3 regions of the Pseudomonas sp. NPDC087697 genome follow, and region 2 is predicted to be linked to each of the others. Evidence: riboswitches for the same ligand, from Rfam matches in the RefSeq annotation. Region 2 holds a riboswitch; each other region holds the start of a gene.
The links. A riboswitch is a leader RNA that binds a small molecule or an ion and turns the genes downstream of it on or off. The one in region 2 is predicted to bind cobalamin.

Region 1 (2,241 bases), on a different contig from region 2:
CGTAACAACCCGATATCCCATGATGCTTCCTTAAATCGACGCTCCTACATCATGGTCCAAAAATATTCGACCACAACACGCCAGCTCCTACAGTGGATGATGTACACCTCGTAGGAGCTGCCGAAGGCTGCGATCTTTTGACGTTTTGTTCCTCGTGTTATCAGCCGCGTGCCTCTTTGAGCAATAGTGCGATGCCCGGATGGTAGTTGCCGGCTTCGTTGTGCAATTTGCGGTACGCGTAGGGGAAGTACCAGGCCACGGCGCAGGTGTGTTCCTTTTGCAGGTCGTCGACCATGTCCTGCAACTCTTCCGGGGTGGGACTGTGCTGGGCCTTCTGTGGTGCGACGAACAGGCAGCCGAGTTTCAGGTCACTGGCGTAGCTGATTTTTTTCGCATCGCTCGCCGCATCAAGCAGGGCCTGGGAGAGGTTCAGGTTGTTGACCCGCGGCCAGCGTTGGGTGGCCTGAAGATAGACGCGTTCTTCTCCACTTGCGATAAACAGATCGGCGCGGCTATTGCGCTCGCCTTCCTCGATCTGCTTTTTCGTCGGAGTCTGTTCGAGGGTGACCATTTCTGCCATCCACGCCGCTGCCGAAAGCAGGCTCAGGTTGGCGCGTTCGTCAAACCAGTAGGGGCTTTCGTTATCGCCGCGTACCGCGTTGTAACGGTCGATGCACTCAAACCAGCGTTCCAGTACCGGGCGCAGGAATTCCAGCTTAGGGTTACCGATGATCATGCCTTGCATGTTGCTCACCCTTTGTTCTTGTAGTGTAAGGTTGTGGCTCTTTGATATCACCGCTTTCAGTGTGGCACAAGATTGGCGCCAGTTTATTGATTGAGGTCGGTTTCTATCCATCGATGAGCCCCCGGCTTTAATTGACGCTCCACCCCCAACCCTCTAACCTTCGCGACTTGTTTCAGGTGCTCTGTGACCCAGTGGTCAACCGAGTGAAACAGGGAAGCCGGTGAGGGCGCGTTCTTTGACAGAGCGGGCGACGATCCCGGCGCTGCCCCCGCAACGGTAAATGAGTAAAAACTGCGCTTTGAGCCACTGTGTCGAAGGTCGATATGGGAAGGCGCGCAGTTCGGCCATCCCGCCGCTCATGAGCCCGGAGACCGGCCTGATCCATCCAGCGGCATCACGGTGGGCGATGCCAGGCTTCTTGCCGTCTATTCCTATGCCTGCCCGCCGTTATCCAGCCTCAACGGAGAGCTCCCCCATGACTGATTCCCCTGATCGTGACGAACGCCATCTGGCGCGCATGCTGCGCAAGAAAGCCGTGATCGATGAGCGTATTGCCAATTCGCCGAACGAATGCGGTCTGTTGCTGGTTCTGTCCGGCAACGGCAAGGGCAAAAGCAGTTCTGCGTTCGGTATGCTTGCCCGGGCGATGGGCCACGGCATGCAGTGCGGCGTGGTGCAGTTCATCAAGGGGCGCAACAGCACCGGCGAGGAGTTGTTCTTCCGCCGCTTCCCTGAACAAGTGCGCTTCCATGTGATGGGCGAAGGTTTCACCTGGGAAACCCAGGATCGCCAGCGGGATCTCGCTGCCGCCGAGGCCGCGTGGGAAGTCTCCCGCGAACTGCTGCGTGACTCAGGCGTAGGCCTGGTGGTGCTCGATGAGCTGAACATCGCGCTCAAACACGGCTATCTGGACCTCGATCAGGTGCTCAGCGACTTGCAGGCGCGTCCGCCGATGCAGCACGTGGTCGTCACCGGTCGTGGTGCCAAGCCGGAAATGATCGAGTTGGCCGACACGGTCACCGAGATGGGCATGATCAAACATGCATTTCAGGCCGGTATCAAAGCGCAGAAAGGCGTTGAGCTGTGAGCCTCTTTATATGAATAGCAGTCGTTATTGCCCAGCGGTATTGATTGCCGCACCGGCTTCCGGTCAGGGCAAGACCACCGTTACCGCCGCGCTGGCCCGTTTGCATCGCAATCAGGGGCGTAAGGTTCGGGTGTTCAAGTGTGGCCCGGACTTTCTTGACCCGATGATTCTCGAACGCGCCAGCGGTGCGCCGGTCTATCAGTTGGACATGTGGATGGTCGGCGAACAGGAAAGTCGTCGGCTGTTGTGGGAAGCGGCGGCTGAGGCTGACCTGATTTTGATCGAAGGCGTGATGGGCTTGTTCGATGGCACACCATCCAGCGCTGATCTGGCGCGGCATTTTGGTGTGCCGGTGCTGGGCGTGATCGACGGCACCGCCATGGCCCAGACTTTCGGCGCGCTGGCGTTG
Region 2 (2,241 bases):
GCTGGAGCTTTTTCGTAGGTTTCCGCCTGAAGAATCAGTGGTGCGACCCAGAAGCTTTGCAGCAAGGTCAGCAGCAGGGCGGCCAGCAAGCCAGTGAAACCTGCGGTTTGCGCAATACGCTTGATCATGTCAGCAGGTCTCAATGGCACGGGAAGGCGGAGCTGTGACGGGTATCGTGGGCGGCGTTGTGCACCGCGTCGATGTGCGAGAAACCGGCGAAATACACAAGGCAAGCGCCCAGAATCGATGCGCCGATAGCGGCAACAAGGCGTTGGCTCAGGGTGGACGTGGTGCTGGCGGTGGTATGGCGAGTGCTGCTGATGATCGACATGGCGCTTCCCTCTGGTCAGTCAGTGGGTGAATCGAGCGCATGAAAACCCCGCGAGCCGGCACGCAGAGGCTAAAACAGCGCCCGCCCACCGCGGGTTTGTTATTGATGTGTTGCGGGCCGGTCTCCGGGCTCACGAGGGGCTGGCATTCGCCGAACCTGCAAGAATCGCCTTCCCATGTCGTGCTGACACAGTGGATCTGATCCTTCGCTCGCTTACCGTTGCGGGGGCAGCACCGGACTGACATGGCTTTTGAGTAAAGCACATGATTCACCGGTTTCCCGTTTCACCCTGTGAAGGGCACCCGTAACAAGGCGTGTAGGAGAGCATGGGCGAGGGCGGGGCGTCAATTGGCAGGCGTTCTCAACTCGAGATCGGGGCGCCTCTATCGCGAGCAAGCTCGCTCCCACAGTTGACCGCATTCCAATGTGGGAGCGAGCTTGCTCGCGATGGCGTCATCACAGCCGCCACAGAACTCAGGTGAACATTGACCCGCCCCGATGCGATGCGTAGCCTTGCGCTTTCGAGGTTCTTTGGCGCGTGCGCCGAAGCTAAGAAGGGAACGCGGTCAATGCCGCGGCTGCCCCCGCAACTGTGAACGGTTCTGTTTCTGCCATGCCACTGCACGCTCTATCAAGAGGTGCGGGAAGGTGCAGAAATCGCCAGTCGAAAGACCGGTACGCCGTCAGCCAGGAGACCTGCCTCGACACAGATTCTCACTTTCAACCGGGCGGGGTGATCCGGTGGCGAACTCTTCAGGCATGCGCGTGCGCGTTGCCGGTTGTCGTCCCGTATGCCCGCCACCTTGCCAAAGGGCATCCGATGAAAACACTGGCCAAACTTCCCGTCACCATCGTTACCGGCTTCCTCGGTTCGGGCAAAACTACCTTGCTGCGACACATGCTCGATAACGCCCAGGGCCGGCGCATCGCGGTGATCGTCAACGAATTCGGCGAGCTGGGCATCGACGGCGAAATCCTCAAGCAATGTTCCATCGGTTGCACGGAAGAAGAAGCTAACGGCCGCGTTTATGAGCTGGCCAACGGCTGCCTGTGCTGCACCGTTCAGGAAGAGTTCTTCCCGGTCATGCGTGAGCTGGTCGCCCGTCGCGCTGACCTGGATCACATCCTCATCGAAACCTCTGGCCTGGCCCTGCCAAAACCGCTGGTCCAAGCCTTCCAGTGGCCGGAAATCCGCAGCGCCTGCACGGTCGATGCGGTGATCACCGTGGTCGACAGCCCGGCCGTGGCCGCTGGTACTTTCGCGGCGTTCCCGGATCAGGTCGACGCCCAGCGCAAACTTGACCCGAACCTGGACCACGAATCGCCGCTGCACGAGCTGTTCGCCGACCAACTGGCCAGCGCCGACCTGGTGATCCTCAACAAGGCCGACCTGATCAGCCCGGCGGATCTGGCCAAAGTGCGTCTGGAAGTCGCTGAAGAGCTGCCGCCAGCGGTGAAAATCATCGAAGCCAGCAGCGGTCGCCTGCCGCTGGACGTGTTGATCGGCTTGGGTGCCGGCTCTGAAGAACACATCGACAGCCGTCACAGTCACCACGACCATCACCACGATGGCGACGATCACGATCATGACGACCATGATCACGACGCCTTCGATTCGATTTCCATCGAACTGCCACAAGCCGACGAAAGCCTGTTGCTCGATGCCCTGACCCAATTGGTGGTCCAGCACGGCATCCTGCGGGTCAAGGGTTTTGCCGCGATCCCGAATAAGCCGATGCGCTTGCTGATCCAGGGCGTGGGTACGCGTTTCGACAAGCACTTCGACCGTCAATGGGCCGCAGACGAAGCGCGCAGCACACGTTTGGTGCTGATCGGCCAGCAACTGGACGCCGCCTTGCTCGAAGCGCAGTTGCGCGCTGCGCTCAGCGTTTAATCCATGCACCTGCTCA
Region 3 (2,241 bases), on a different contig from region 2:
ACGACGGCGACCGGGGACTGATTGCGCTGGCGGCGTGCCAGGCGTATGTGAGGGAGGTATCACACTGAGGCTGAATGACCGCAATCGACCCAAACCAGTCATTCGTGGCAGGCAGAAAACAGCCAGGAGCGGACACTCTGTCGTTTGCGCATGTGCAGAGAAAATTAGCGGGAATTGCCGGCGACCCAGTTAGGTCGCCACTTTATCCAATGACCGAGCATTACTTACTGCTTGATCTCAGCACTTTACTTCCAACGCATCAAACCCTTTTATGCGGTAGAGCATCACCGAAATGACCCAACTGGCGATAAAAATACCGATGATCATGTAGCCAAGCATGCCAAAGTTGTCGTTGAGTTTACCTACCACATCCCATACTGGGCCCTGCATGGCCAGCTTGTTCGCGATCAGACCTAGCGCCTCAATGCTTCCGATCAACACGGCGACCACAACCGATACCAGGGTGATCGTCATGTTGTAGTAGATCTTGCGAATCGGCTTCATATAGGCCCAGCCGTATGCTCCCAACATCAGATGACCGTCCAGCGTGTCGACCAGCGACATGCCTGCGCTGAAAAGAACCGGAAAAACCATGATTGCCCATGGCGACAATCCTTGGGAAGCCTGGCTGGCGGAGATTCCTAACAGCGCGATTTCAGTGGAAGTATCGAACCCCAATCCGAACAGGAAGCCCAAGGGGAACATGTGCCAGCTTCGGGTGATCAAGCGAAACAATGGCCGGAAAATCCTCGCAAGAAAACCACGATCCGCCAGCAGCAGGTCAAAGTCGTCCTCGACATAGGTACCACCCTGCCTGACGTGGCGCCATGCCTTGTAAATCGACCTCAAAATAATCAGGTTCATCAGCGCGATGAGGAATAGGAACAAGGCGGAAACTGAGGTGCTGATAACGCCCCCCATCTCCCTATAGCTCTCAAAGTTGGCTTTCATCGCTGAGGTGGCAAGGGCGACACCAATGGACGCGAGCACAACAACAGCGGAGTGACCGAGGGAGAAGAAAAACCCCACGGTGACTGGACGTTTTTTTTCCTGCATCAGCTTGCGAGTGACGTTGTCGATAGCTGCAATATGGTCAGCATCTACCGCATGCCTGAGCCCAAAGCCGTAGGCAAGTAGAGCCGTGCCAAGGAGAACGGGGTGATCGTGAAAGGCCACCAGCGCCCAGACCCAAGCAAGAACGTTAATACCGATCAATACCCCATAGATGCCAAAAATCTTGGCTCGTACCTGGCTATTGGAGTCGCTGAAAATCTGAGCGAGACGAAGAATCATCGAACATTACCTTTAGGGAACACGCGCCCCATTTGGATTGAGAAGAGCACAAAACGAGGTCTGACTCCTGGACTCATTCGGCTTAAAGCCTGCGATCCAGATACAGTGGCGCGACCGTGCCGGAATTACACCGGCTTCTCGTTATGCAACATATTGAAACATCTGCCTGGGCAGTCTACGCAGGCGCAGATGATGTTTGTAAAATAATGCCTAATTGCTCGATCTGACGACCCTGTGGTCTAGAACTTGAGTTACCCATCGGCTAATGCGCTGTCAGTAATGGAGTCACAAGCTGATCCAGCAACGGCAGATCGATTTTTGGGTCGCCCACGCTGCCATCCTTGCGCACCACACCTTGCCGGTCGATGACGTAGGTCATCGGCATGCGCCAGATTCGGCCAAACCCCTGGAAGTCGGCATCACGCTGGAACGCCGCAGGATAGCTGTAATGGGCCATGACTTTGTGCACCATAGCGTCGTCTTCCGGCTCATCCATGCTGATCGCAATGATCTTTAGTCCTTCGCCTTTGTGCTGCTGATAATAGGTTTCCATGGCCGGCATTTCTTCACGACACGGCTCGCACCAGGAGGCCCAGAAATTCACGATCACCACCTGGCCAGCCTGTTTCTGCAAATCAAACGTTTCGCCATTCAACGTTTTTGCCGTCAGGTTCGGAGCGTGCTCGCCTACATCAATCGCCCATGCGGGCAGACCAACCAGGCTGCAACAGAGTGCGAACAATGGCAGTAGTCTTTTTGCGGACATCAGGTTTCCCTCGGTTTCATTGGCTCAGCACAGTAGGCTGAGTCGGTCTCCGATAGTCGAAATACGGTGACGAGGCGTCGGTGAGTGTCACCGACGCCCCACATCATCACTCAGTGATCTTGAATGTGTAGCTGCCTTCGCTCTTGTGGGTGTCGACTGAAACGGCATGCCACTCGACTTTG

Region 1: linked by a shared signal. The riboswitch ahead of cobO (cob(I)yrinic acid a,c-diamide adenosyltransferase) and the one ahead of cobW (cobalamin biosynthesis protein CobW) in region 2 are both predicted to bind cobalamin.
Region 3: linked by a shared signal. The riboswitch ahead of ACIPIN_RS01730 (HoxN/HupN/NixA family nickel/cobalt transporter) and the one ahead of cobW (cobalamin biosynthesis protein CobW) in region 2 are both predicted to bind cobalamin.

The regions. Positions count from the first base shown of each region.
Region 1 covers NZ_JBIUVW010000012.1:127,745-129,985, reverse strand. Annotated here, with positions in the region: gene ACIPIN_RS11910 (hypothetical protein) at 161-745, opposite strand; cobalamin riboswitch at 903-1,140, shown strand; gene cobO (cob(I)yrinic acid a,c-diamide adenosyltransferase) at 1,221-1,832, shown strand; gene ACIPIN_RS11900 (cobyrinate a,c-diamide synthase) at 1,843-2,241, shown strand, end outside.
Region 2 covers NZ_JBIUVW010000010.1:145,429-147,669, reverse strand. Annotated here, with positions in the region: gene ACIPIN_RS10540 (CbtA family protein) at 1-128, opposite strand, end outside; gene ACIPIN_RS10535 (CbtB-domain containing protein) at 140-331, opposite strand; cobalamin riboswitch at 429-652, opposite strand; cobalamin riboswitch at 839-1,050, shown strand; gene cobW (cobalamin biosynthesis protein CobW) at 1,152-2,225, shown strand; gene cobN (cobaltochelatase subunit CobN) at 2,229-2,241, shown strand, end outside.
Region 3 covers NZ_JBIUVW010000001.1:399,676-401,916, reverse strand. Annotated here, with positions in the region: partial or broken gene ACIPIN_RS01735 (lysis protein) at 1-68, shown strand, start outside; gene ACIPIN_RS01730 (HoxN/HupN/NixA family nickel/cobalt transporter) at 238-1,293, opposite strand; cobalamin riboswitch at 1,330-1,472, opposite strand; gene ACIPIN_RS01725 (TlpA disulfide reductase family protein) at 1,556-2,059, opposite strand; gene copC (copper homeostasis periplasmic binding protein CopC) at 2,166-2,241, opposite strand, start outside.